DNA from 2 places in the Streptomyces sp. NBC_01077 genome. Region 2 is predicted to be linked to the other one. Evidence: predicted binding sites of a transcription regulator. Region 2 holds the regulator's gene; the other holds the start of a gene.
What was found. The regulator HspR, encoded in region 2, represses chaperone genes until heat shock. The targets are predictions, from matches to a motif close to TTGAGNNNNNNNNNCTCAA.
Positions count from the first base shown of each region.

Region 1: a site for HspR is predicted at 2,814-2,832, ahead of lon (endopeptidase La). Genes of this name have one in related genera too.

Region 1 is NZ_CP108669.1:6,411,295-6,417,641, reverse strand. It holds gene OG462_RS29265 (DUF4240 domain-containing protein) at 1-257, opposite strand, end outside; gene lon (endopeptidase La) at 380-2,791, opposite strand; gene OG462_RS29255 (DNA alkylation repair protein) at 2,973-3,617, shown strand; gene OG462_RS29250 (hypothetical protein) at 3,817-4,431, shown strand; gene OG462_RS29245 (RNA polymerase sigma factor) at 4,485-5,120, shown strand; gene OG462_RS29240 (zf-HC2 domain-containing protein) at 5,117-6,085, shown strand; gene OG462_RS29235 (ABC transporter ATP-binding protein) at 6,082-6,347, shown strand, end outside.
Region 2 is NZ_CP108669.1:4,744,432-4,750,778, reverse strand. It holds gene dnaK (molecular chaperone DnaK) at 1-1,496, shown strand, start outside; gene grpE (nucleotide exchange factor GrpE) at 1,496-2,140, shown strand; gene dnaJ (molecular chaperone DnaJ) at 2,216-3,397, shown strand; gene OG462_RS21225 (heat shock protein transcriptional repressor HspR) at 3,402-3,845, shown strand; gene OG462_RS21220 (hypothetical protein) at 3,968-4,441, opposite strand; gene OG462_RS21215 (helix-turn-helix transcriptional regulator) at 4,447-5,451, opposite strand; gene OG462_RS21210 (hypothetical protein) at 5,559-5,822, shown strand; gene OG462_RS21205 (hypothetical protein) at 5,819-6,139, shown strand; gene OG462_RS21200 (pyridoxamine 5'-phosphate oxidase family protein) at 6,276-6,347, opposite strand, start outside.

The sequences.
Region 1 (6,347 bases), 1.7 Mb from region 2:
CCCTGACCCACCAGCCAGAGCGTGAAGGAGTGGAATCCGTCGGTGGTGCAGTCACCGCTCTCGATCCGGTTCGCCGCCCGCCACACCGCGCGCGTGCCCGCGACGTCGCACGCGTCCTCAAGGCGCACCTGGAACTCCACACTCTCGGCGGTGGGGCGCCGGAGCAGCTCCGTGCGCAGCCACTCCAGCCGCTCGTCCCGGTCACCGGGGCGGCGGCTCAACTCGTCGATGAGAGCCCAGAAGGCGTCTTCGTTCATGCGTACGAGCATGACACCCCCGGCTGACATCCGGGTCACGAATTACCTGCGAGTATGCGCGCCCGCGGGGTATGACGGAGCGGGGCGCCCCGTCGAGGACACCCCGCTCCGTCAAGGGGGAGTTACGCCGCCACCCCCACCGGCACCGCCGCCGGGGCCAGGGCGATCTCCAGGACCTGACGGACGTCCGTCACCGGGTGGACCTCCAGCTTCTCCAGGATCTCGGCCGGGACGTCGTCCAGGTCGGCCTCGTTCCGCTTGGGGATCACGACCGTCGTGATGCCGGCCCGGTGCGCGGCGAGGAGCTTCTGCTTCACGCCGCCGATCGGGAGGACCCGGCCGGTGAGGGAGACCTCGCCGGTCATGGCCACGTCCGTACGGACCAGACGCCCGCTCAGCAGGGAGGCGAGTGCGGTCGTCATGGTGACGCCCGCGCTCGGGCCGTCCTTGGGGACCGCGCCCGCCGGGAAGTGGATGTGCACGCCCCGGTCCTTGAGGCCGGTGACGGGCAGTTCCAGTTCCGCGCCGTGCGAGCGGAGGAAGGAGAGCGCGATCTGCGCCGACTCCTTCATCACGTCGCCCAGCTGGCCGGTGAGGGTCAGCCCGGCGGCGCCGGTCTCCGGGTCGGCCAGGGACGCCTCCACGAAGAGGACGTCACCGCCCGCGCCGGTCACGGCGAGCCCGGTGGCGACACCGGGCACGGCGGTACGGCGCTCCGCCGGGTCCTGGGCCGACTCCGGCACGTGGTGCGGCCGGCCGATGAGGTCACGCAGGTCGTCCGGGCCGACCGTGAACGGCAGTTCCCGGTCGCCCAGTTCGTGCTGGGCCGCGACCTTGCGGAGCAGCCTGGAGATGGCCCGCTCCAGGGTGCGTACGCCCGCCTCGCGGGTGTACTCGCCGGCCAGCCTGCGCAGGCTCGCGTCCTCCAGGACGACCTCGCCGGGCTCCAGGCCCGCGCGCTCCAGCTGACGGGGCAGCAGGTGGTCGCGGGCGATGACGACCTTCTCGTCCTCCGTGTAGCCGTCGAGCCTGACCAGCTCCATGCGGTCGAGCAGCGCCTCGGGGATGGCTTCGAGGACGTTGGCCGTGGCCAGGAAGACGACGTCGGAGAGGTCGAGTTCGACCTCCAGGTAGTGGTCGCGGAAGGTGTGGTTCTGCGCCGGGTCGAGGACTTCGAGGAGGGCCGCAGCGGGGTCGCCGCGGAAGTCGGAGCCGACCTTGTCGATCTCGTCGAGCAGGACCACCGGGTTCATGGACCCGGCCTCCTTGATGGCCCGCACGATCCGGCCGGGCAGGGCGCCGACGTAGGTCCTGCGGTGACCGCGGATCTCCGCCTCGTCCCGTACGCCGCCGAGGGCGACGCGGACGAACTCGCGTCCCATCGCGTGCGCGACGGACTCGCCGAGCGAGGTCTTGCCGACGCCGGGCGGGCCGACGAGGGCGAGTACGGCTCCGCCGCGGCGGCCGCCGACCACGCCGAGGCCGCGCTCGGAGCGCCGCTTGCGCACCGCCAGGTACTCGGTGATCCGTTCCTTCACGTCGCCCAGGCCCGCGTGCTCGGCGTCGAGGACGGCGCGGGCGCCGCGGATGTCGTACCGGTCCTCCGTCCGCTCGTTCCACGGGAGTTCGAGGACGGTGTCCAGCCAGGTGCGGATCCAGGAACCCTCGGGGGACTGGTCGCTGGACCGCTCCAGCTTCTCGACCTCCTTGAGGGCGGCCTCGCGGACCTTCTCGGGCAGGTCGGCGGCCTCCACGCGGGCGCGGTAGTCGTCGGACTCGTCGCCCTCGGCCTCGCCGTTGAGGTCACGGAGCTCCTTGCGGACGGCTTCGAGCTGGCGGCGGAGCAGGAATTCGCGCTGCTGCTTGTCGACGCCCTCCTGGACGTCCTTGGCGATGGTCTCGGCGACGTCCTGCTCGGCGAGGTGCTCGCGGAGCTGGACGGTGGCGAGCTTGAGGCGGGCGACCGGGTCGGCGGTCTCCAGGAGCGCGACCTTCTGCTCGACGGTGAGGAAGGGCGAGTATCCGGAGTTGTCGGCGAGGGCGCCGACGCCGTCGATCTGCTGGACGCGGTCGACGACCTGCCAGGCACCGCGCTTCTTGAGCCAGCTGGTGGCCAGCGCCTTGTACTCCTTGATCAGGTCGGTGACCTGACCGGGCAGCGGTTCGGGCAGGGTCTCCTCGACGGTGCTGCCCTCGACCCACAGGGCCGCGCCGGGCCCGGTCGTACCGGCGCCGATGCGCACGCGGCCGAGGCCGCGGATCAGGGCGCCGGGGTCGCCGTCGGACAGCCGTCCGACCTGCTCGACGGTGCCCAGGACGCCGGTCCCGGCGTAGGTCCCGTCGACGCGGGGCACGAGCAGCACCCGCGGCTTGCCCGCACCGGGCCTCGCGGCGGCCTGGGCGGCCTCGACGGCGGCACGTACGTCGTTGTCCGACAGGTCGAGCGGCACCACCATTCCGGGCAGCACGACCTCGTCGTCGAGCGGCAGCACAGGCAGAGTGAGCGGCACGGACGGCTTGGAGTCAGAAGCCATGATCTCCCCTTCGGCAGTCAAGTTGAGCTATGTCGACTCAATGCATGTGAGCCCGAGGATGTTCCCGGACGCCTGTTCGCTCTGAGCGATCATCGTCGCCGTAGGCTGGGCCCGTGCGGACGGACAAAAGGCTCGCGACGGGCAGGAGGCTGTGGTGACCGGAACGACGGTGGCGGAGGTCATGGCCGAGCTGGCCGGCCTGGAGGACCCGAAGACGCGCGCGGCGAACGAGAAGCGCGGTGACGACCACGGGGTGAACCTCGGCAAGCTGCGTGCGGTCGCGAAGCGGCTCAAGACGCAGCAGGACCTCGCGCGCGACCTGTGGGCGACGGACGACACCGCGGCGAGGCTCCTGGCGCTCCTGATCTGCCGCCCGAAGGCCTTCGGGCGCGACGAGCTGGACACCATGCTGCGCGAGGCGCGCGCCCCCAAGGTGCACGACTGGCTCGTGAACTACGTGGTGAAGAAGAGCCCGCACGCGGAGGAACTGCGCCTCGCCTGGTCCGGGGACCCGGATCCGGTCGTCGCGAGCGCGGGCTGGGCGCTGACCGCCGAGCGGGTGGTGAAGAAGCCCGAGGGCATCGACCTGGAGGGCCTGCTCGATGTCGTCGAGGCGGAGATGAAGGACGCCCCGGACCGTCTGCAGTGGGCGATGAACACCTGCCTGGCGCAGGTCGGGATCGAGCACCCCGAGCACCGCGCCCGGGCCGTCGACATCGGCGAGCGCCTGGAAGTACTCAAGGACTACCCGACTCCCCCGAACTGCACGTCCCCGTTCGCGCCCGCCTGGATCGCCGAAATGGTGCGCCGCCGGCAAGACGCCTAGGGAGGGTCCGGACGATGCGCCGCCGGCAGGACGCCTAGGGAGGTCCGGACGATGCGCCGCCGGCAGGACGCCTAGGGGCCGTCTCCGGCCCTGATCCGCCGGACACCCCCAAGCCGAACGGTCCGCCGTCGGCGGGACGCGTGAACGAAACCTGGCCTTCCGGCTGCGCGTGGTGCCCGTCACCCGGCATGCTCGGTCCATGGTGCGAGGCGTACGGGGAACGTGGTGCGGGACCCTGCTTCTGGTCGGGGTCCTGGTCGGCGGTACGAGCGGCTGCGGGCCCGAGAGCCCGCCCGCGCCCGGCGGACCGCCTTCGGGGGTGAGCGGACCGGCCGTGCCGGGTGCCACAACGACGACAACGTCGACCGCGACCACGCCGGTCCGGGGCACCCCTCCCCCGTCGGCGGCGAGCGGGACCGCCACACCGAGCGCCGGCACGAGCCCGGGAACCCCGTCGGCGGACCCCCAGCCCGGTGAGGTCCTCGTCGAGGTGGTCGTCAGCGGCGGCTTCGCCGGTGTCCGCAACCAGCTCGTCGTCCACTACGACGGCACCTGGACCAGCCGCTCCGGCACCAAGCCGCCCCGCACCGGGCGGCAGACCCCCGCCGAGGCCGCCGAACTCCGCGCGGCCCTGGAGGACCCCGCGTACGCCCGGGTCCCGGCCCGCCCGACCGGCAGCCCGATCGCCGACGGCTTCCAGTACCTCGTCACGTACCGTCATCACCTGGTCGTCGCGGGAGACGGCGAGCGCCCGCCCGCGCTCCAGCGGGTCTTCGCCGCCCTCCCGGAGGGCGGCCCGCCCACGAACCCCTGAGCCGCGCACCGGAACGGAGAACCGAACCGGGGCACGCGCGCGATAGAGAAGGCGTGAGACTGTTGCGCCCCAGTGGGGGAGGCCCCTCCGGGGGCGACGAGGACGACGACGCGGCGCTGCTGCGCGCGGTCGCCCGGGGAGACTCCGAGGCCCTCGCCGTGCTGTACGACCGGCACGCCGGCTGGCTGCACGCGCGCCTCGCCCGGCGCTGCCCGGACGAGGAGACCGTACGGGAGGTCCTCCAGGACACCTTCGTCACGGTCTGGCGCTCGGCCGGCGGCCACCGGGGCCGGGGTGAGGCCGGTGGCTGGATCTGGGTGATCGCCGCCCGGCGCCTGGTGGACGCCCAGCGGGCCCGGGCCCGCGTGGAGCGGGTCGTGGAACGGGCGGCCGAACGCGCCGCCGCGCCCACGGAGCCGCAGATCGCCGCGCGCTCCGCCGAGGACCGGGTGCTCGCCGGCCTTGAGTACGGGGAGGTCGGCGCGGCCCTCGACCGGATCTCGCCCGAACTCGCCGAGGTCCTGCGGGCGACCGTCGTCGACGGCCTGACGACCCGCGAGACCGCCCGGCTCCTCGGCATACCCGAGGGCACCGTCAAGACCCGCGCCCTGCGCGCCCGCCGCGAACTGCGCGCCGCACTCGGGGCGGCACACCCCGGGGGCCCACACGCCTTGGGAGGCACCGCATGACGGCACCCCGACGCCTGGGGAACCACGGGACCCCCGGGTCCTCCGGGTCCTACTCCCGTTCCTCCGGGCACTCCGGGTCCTCCGCGTCCCCCGGGACCCCCTGGCACGTCTCCGACGCGCTCGCCCTCCGGTACGCCGAAGGCTCCGCCGCCGAGACCGACGCCTGGTCGCTGGAGAAGCACGTCGAGTCCTGCGCGGGCTGCGCGGGCCGCGTCTCCGCCGCCGTACGGGCCGGCACGGCGGGCCCGACCCTGGCGGCCGTCCGCGCCGAGCTCCTGACCTCCCTCGGTCACCGGCCCGCACCCGCCGCCCCCGTCTCCCCCGCCGGCGGCCCCCTCGGGCGGTGGGCGCGGGTCGGATGGGCCGTCGGGCCCGCGCTGCGCGGGTCCTGGGTGGTGGCCGTGGTTCTCGTCGTCGGTGGGGCCTTCGGGCTCGCCTACGGGGCCGGGTTCCAGGGCGCACGGAGTCTGCTGCTCGCCCTCGCGCCCGTCCTTCCGCTCGCCGGTGTCGCCGTCTCGTACGGACGCCATGCCGACCCCCTGTACGAGATCACCGCCGCCACCCCGTCCGGCGGGCTGCGGCTGCTGCTCACCCGTACCGCCGCCGTCCTCGCCGTGTGCGTACCGCTGCTGACCGCGGGCGGGGCGCTGCTCCCGCCGGTGGCCGGGTTCCCGGGGGCCGCCGCCTGGCTGCTTCCCGGCCTGGCGCTGACCCTGGCCACGCTCGCGCTCGGCTCGTTCGTCGGCTGCCGGGCAGCGGCCGCGACGCTCGGCGGCGGGTGGCTGCTCGCCGTCACGGGCCCCCTGCTCGGACAGCCGGACGCGGAGCCCGGTTCGGGAGCCGCCTCGCTCGCCCCGTACTTCTCCGGCCCCGCCGCGCAAGGGGGGTGGGCCGCCGCCGCGCTGGCCTGCGCGGCCCTCATCGCGCTGCGGCGCCGTTCCTTCGACCACCTGGAGCCCCGGTGAACACCTCGACCGCCGTCGCGGTGAGCGGCCTGACCGTCCGCCACCGCCGTACCGTCGCCCTCGACCGGCTCGACCTGTCCCTCGGGCCCGGCGTCCACGGCCTGCTCGGCCCGAACGGGGCCGGGAAGACCTCCCTCATCCGGGTCCTCGCGACCGTCGCCGCGCCTTCCTCCGGCCGGGTGGAGCTGCTCGGCGGGGACGCCACCAACCACCGCGAACGCACCGACATACGGCGCCGGCTCGGGTATCTGCCGCAGGATTT
Region 2 (6,347 bases):
TTCCGGCGTACTTCAACGACTCCGAGCGTCAGGCCACCAAGGAGGCCGGTGAGATCGCGGGCCTCAACGTCCTGCGCATCGTCAACGAGCCGACCGCGGCCGCCCTGGCGTACGGCCTCGACAAGGACGACCAGACGATCCTCGTCTTCGACCTCGGTGGCGGCACCTTCGACGTGTCCCTCCTGGAGATCGGCGACGGCGTCGTCGAGGTGAAGGCCACCAACGGTGACAACCACCTCGGTGGTGACGACTGGGACCAGCGCGTCGTCGACTACCTGGTGACGCAGTTCCAGAACGGTCACGGCGTGGACCTGGCCAAGGACAAGATGGCTCTCCAGCGTCTCCGCGAGGCCGCGGAGAAGGCGAAGATCGAGCTCTCGTCCTCGACCGAGACCTCCATCAACCTGCCGTACATCACGGCCTCCGCCGAGGGCCCGCTGCACCTGGACGAGAAGCTCACGCGAGCCCAGTTCCAGCAGCTGACCTCGGACCTGCTCGACCGCTGCAAGGTGCCGTTCCACAACGTCATCAAGGACGCGGGCATCAACCTCTCCGAGATCGACCACGTCGTTCTCGTCGGTGGTTCGACCCGTATGCCGGCCGTCGCCGAGCTCGTCAAGGAGCTGACCGGCGGTCAGGACGCCAACAAGGGCGTCAACCCGGACGAGGTCGTCGCCATCGGCGCCGCGCTCCAGGCCGGTGTCCTCAAGGGTGAGGTCAAGGACGTCCTGCTCCTCGACGTGACCCCGCTGTCCCTCGGCATCGAGACCAAGGGAGGGATCATGACCAAGCTCATCGAGCGCAACACCACGATCCCGACCAAGCGGTCCGAGATCTTCACGACGGCCGAGGACAACCAGCCGTCCGTGCAGATCCAGGTCTACCAGGGCGAGCGCGAGATCGCGGCGTACAACAAGAAGCTCGGCATGTTCGAGCTGACCGGTCTGCCGCCGGCCCCGCGTGGTGTCCCGCAGATCGAGGTCGCCTTCGACATCGACGCCAACGGCATCATGCACGTGACCGCGAAGGACCTCGGCACGGGCAAGGAGCAGAAGATGACCGTCACCGGTGGCTCCTCGCTGCCGAAGGACGAGGTCGACCGGATGCGCCAGGAGGCCGAGCAGTACGCGGACGAGGACCACCGTCGCCGCGAGGCCGCCGAGTCCCGCAACCAGGGCGAGCAGCTCGTCTACCAGACGGAGAAGTTCCTCAAGGACAACGAGGACAAGGTCCCCGGTGACGTCAAGGCCGAGGTCGAGGCCGCGCTCGTCGAGCTGAAGGAGAAGCTCAAGGGCGAGGACACCGCGGAGATCCGCACCGCCACCGAGAAGGTCGCGGCCGTCTCCCAGAAGCTCGGCCAGGCGCTGTACGCCGACGCCCAGGGCGCGCAGGCCGCGGGCGGCGACGCCGGTGCCGGCCAGCAGACCCAGGCCGACGACGACGTCGTCGACGCCGAGATCGTCGACGAGGACAAGCCGAAGGGCGGCGCTGCCTGATGTCGGAGGAGACCCCGGGCTTCGAGGAGAAGCCCGACGTCCCCGCCGACGGCACGCCCGAGGAGACCGAGGCCGCCGCTTCCGCCGACAAGGCGGAGGGGGCGGCCCCGGCCGGGGACGCTACGGACGTAGCCCTGCTGGCGCAGCTGGACCAGACCCGTAAGGCGCTCGAAGAGCGCACCGCGGACCTCCAGCGGCTCCAGGCCGAGTACCAGAACTACCGCCGCCGCGTGGAGCGGGACCGGGTCACCGTCAAGGAGATCGCCGTCGCGAGCCTCGTGACCGATCTGCTTCCCGTGCTCGACGACGTCGGCCGGGCCCGGGACCACGGCGAGCTGGTGGGCGGGTTCAAGTCGGTGGCCGAATCGCTGGAGACCGTCGTCGCCAAGATGGGTCTGCAGCAGTTCGGCAAGGAGGGCGAGCCCTTCGACCCGACGATCCACGAGGCCCTGATGCACTCGTATGCGCCGGACGTCACCGAGACGACGTGCGTGGCGATCCTGCAGCCTGGGTACCGGATCGGCGAGCGGACCATCCGGCCCGCCCGCGTGGCCGTGGCCGAGCCCCAGCCGGGCGCGGCAGCGGCCAAGGACGACGCGAAGTCGTCCACTGACGAGGAGAGCGGTGCCCCCGAAGAGGGGTAGCGCGACCCACCCCGGAGCGGTGACACGCCCCGGACCGGTGACAGACCCCGGAGCAGTCCGGAAGGAGGGACGTCGATGAGCACGAAGGACTTCGTCGAGAAGGACTACTACAAGGTTCTCGGCGTCCCCAAGGACGCCACCGAGGCCGAGATCAAGAAGGCGTACCGGAAGCTCGCCCGCGAGAACCACCCGGACGCCAACAAGAACGACGCCAAGGCCGAGGAGCGCTTCAAGGAGATCTCCGAGGCGAACGACATCCTCGGCGACGCCAAGAAGCGCAAGGAGTACGACGAGGCCCGCGCCCTCTTCGGGAACGGCGGCTTCAGGGCCGGCGGTCCCGGGGGCGGCGGCTCGTTCAACTTCGACCTGGGCGACCTCTTCGGAGGCGGCGCCCAGGGCGGGGCCGGCGGCTTCGGCGGCGGCGGTGGCGGCATCGGGGACGTGTTCGGCGGCCTGTTCAACCGCGGCGCCGGTGCGGGCACCCGTACCCAGCCGCGGCGCGGTCAGGACATCGAGTCCGAGGTGACGCTCAGCTTCACCGAGGCCATCGAGGGCGCGACCGTACCGCTGCGGATGTCCAGCCAGCAGCCGTGCACGGCGTGTTCGGGCACCGGCGACAAGAACGGCACCCCCCGGGTGTGCCCGACCTGCGTCGGCACCGGGCAGGTCTCGCGCGGCAGCGGCGGCGGCTTCTCGCTCACCGACCCGTGCGTGGACTGCAAGGGCCGCGGCCTCATCGCCGAGAACCCCTGCGAGGTCTGCAAGGGCAGCGGCCGCGCCAAGTCCTCGCGCACCATGCAGGTCCGCATCCCGGCGGGTGTGAGCGACAACCAGAAGATCCGTCTTCGGGGCAAGGGAGCGCCGGGCGAGCGCGGCGGGCAGAACGGCGATCTGTACGTCGTGGTGCACGTCGACACCCACCCGGTCTTCGGCCGCAAGGACGACAACCTCACCGTCACCGTGCCGGTCTCCTTCACGGAGGCGGCGCTCGGCGGCGAGATCAAGGTGCCGACCCTCGGCGGCCCCGCGGTCACCCTCAAGCTGCCCGCGGGCACTCCGAACGGCCGGACCATGCGCGCCCGGGGCAAGGGCGCGGTCCGCAAGGACGGCACGCGCGGCGACCTGCTCGTGACGGTCGAGGTCGCGGTGCCGAAGGAGCTGGACGACAAGGCACGTGACGCCCTGGAGACCTACCGCGAGGCGACCGCCTCCGAGGACCCGCGGGCGGAGCTGTTCCAGGCCGCGAAGGGAGCGTGACCCGGTGGACGGGCGCCGACGCAATCCGTACGAACTGACCGACGAGTCGCCGGTGTACGTCATCTCGGTGGCGGCCCAGCTCTCGGGTCTGCACCCGCAGACCCTGCGGCAGTACGACCGTCTCGGTCTGGTCTCCCCGGACCGTACGGCCGGCCGCGGCCGGCGCTACTCGGCCCGCGACATCGAGCTGCTCCGTCAGGTGCAGCAGCTGTCGCAGGACGAGGGCATCAACCTGGCCGGGATCAAGCGGATCATCGAACTGGAGAACCAGGTCGCGGCGTTGCAGAGCCGGATCGCGGAGCTGTCGGCGGCCGTCGACGGCGCGGCGGCGGCGATGCGGCAGCGCGAGGCCCAGGTGCACGCCTCGTACCGGCGCGATCTGGTGCCGTACCAGGACGTGCAGCAGGCGAGCGCCCTGGTGGTCTGGCGTCCCAAGCGCGGCGAGTAGTCCCCGAACGCGCGGGGATCAGTCCCCGAACGCCGCGAGTGGTTCTCGAACGCGCGGCGAGCAGTACCTGAACGGACGTGGCCCCCTTCACCCCGTGTGGAGGGGGCTTCGCCGTACCCGGGTCACGGGATGAGTTCGGCCACGATGTCGCCGAGGGTCTCCCACCACGGCGCGGCGCCCGTGCCGAACGCGGCGGCGAGCGCGGTGCCGACGGCCTGGTCGAGCGGGGTGGGGGCGGCGGCCGGGTCCCAGTCGGCGTCGACCCTGCCGTCCCCCGAGGACTCCAGGGTGCCGAGCCGCCGCCCGTCGCGGGTGAGCCGGCTGTCCGCGTGCGAGGAGGGGACGAGGCGGTAGCGGATGCCGTCCACGCGGACGTCCACCCGGTAGGAGCGGCGCAGGAGGCGCGCGCGGGCCGGCGTGACGGCGGCGGGTTCTCCGTCGACCGTCAGCGCGAGCAGCGCGGGCTTGCGGGTCCCTATCGGGGTGTGGGCGTCGGGGCGGGTCCCGGGGGCCCGTACGAGCTCCACGGTGGGCAGCTCGTGCCCGGAGACCCGGAGGGTCCCGGCGGGCCCGTCGAGGTCGATCTGGACGTACACGGTGGTCAGTTGTCTCCCTCGAGGATGCCCGACTGGGCGATCAGGTAGCCGAGTTGGGCCCGGCTGCCGCTGCCGAGGGCGGCGGCGAGTTTGGCGATGTGGGCGCGGCAGGTGCGCACGTTCATGCCGAGACGGCGGGCGATGGCCTCGTCGACATGGCCCTCGACGAGGAGTTTGGCGATGGAACGCTGGACGCCGCCTATGCCGTCCACGGAGGGGCTGTAGGGGATCTCGTCCTCCCACGGCACGCCGTGCAGCCAGAACTGGTCGAAGACGCCGACGAGATACTGGACGAGTCCCTCGTGGCGGAGTTCGAGGGCGACCTGGCGGTCGCTGCGCGCGGGCACGAAGGCGACCTTGCGGTCGACGATGATCAGCCGGTCGACGATCTCTTCGAGGGTGCGCAGTTCCAGCCCGTAGGGTGCGACCCGTTCGACGTAGGCGAGGGTGGCGGGATGGTGCCGTGCCGTGTGCTGGTAGAGCGTCCGCATCCGGACACCGCGGTCGAGCAGCGGCTCCATGCGGCGCAGGGCGGCTTCGAGGGTCTCGGGGCGGCGGCCGCTGCCGGGCTGGATGGTGAGGAGTTCCTCGGTGCACTCGTTGATGGCGCGGTCCAGGGCGGCGTTGATGACGCTGAGGCCTTCGAGGACCGTGATCGCCTGGGCGCCGGAAGGATCCTGCGTGTGGATCGCCATGAACGGCTCGAAAGCGTCCGCGAGGGCCAACGCGTGCTGCCGGCGAACCTGTATCTCCTGCTCGATGGGGTGCACGAGCTGGTTGAGGGCGATCGAGGGCGGCACGGGACGCAGGCACTGGCTGTCGTCCGGGTCCGGGTGCAGGAGGGAGAGTTCCCTCAGGCAGGGGGCCGCTTCGGCGTCGGCGCGGGCTATGCGGCCGGTGCGGAGCGCACTCGCATAGAGCTCCTTGCCCACGTCGCATAGTTCACCGTGACTGTGCTTATGACCGGACTCGTCGCATTCTCGCCTCATTTGCACCCCCCTCAGGGTCATGAATTACAGGAACATGATGCCCGGCTTGGCTGGTGGAAAGGGTCGGGAGTGAGCCATCGTCTTACTCGCGGGGGGGAGGTAGTGATCAAAAGAGGTGGAGATCGGCCATGACCAGGATGGTTCGTGCACTTAGCGCCATAGCCGTTGCGGCGGCTGCTCTCGGCGCACTCGCCGTCGGCGAGCCCTCGTGGGAGAGCACCCCGGCGCATTCCGTGGCGGGGCCGGACGAGCCCTCGTGGGAGAGCACACCGGCGCACGACGTGGTGGCGGCACCCGACGAACCCTCGTGGGAGAGCTCGCCGAGGGACATCGCGCTCCCGGCTTCCGGCGAGCCCTCGTGGGAGTTCGCCACCAAGGGCGCGGGCGCGTGACCGTGCCGCCGGACGACCCCAGGTTCCGCCGGGAGATGGCTTCGGCCTACCGGTCCGGATGGCACTTCGTCGACCTCGCCACGGCAATCCCCCACCGTGGCGACGCGTTGAAGATCACCCTCTTCGGAGAGCCGATCGTCGTGGCACGGGAGCAGGACGAGGATGTCCGCGCCTACCGCTGCCTCCGCCGTCCCCGCGGCGCCCCACAGCCGATCCGCTGTGCCATCCGGTACGGCATGATCTTCGTCAATCTCGACCAGCGGGACCACCAGCTGATCGAGCCCGAGACCATCACCGCCACCCCCCGCAGTGCCTGAGCGATTCCCCCGTCGTTGTAGATCGCTCCGGCACTTCCCCCACACAGCGGCGCCATCGCGGACCTGAAACGCGATGGCGCCGTTGTGCTGCCCGGATTTTCCCGTACGGGGATCATCCGGGCTTTCGCGTACGGGATCAGGCGCGTCCCATCGCCCGGGTGAGGGCGATCTCGATGACGACCCGGTCGGGGTTCTCCGCCGGCGTGCG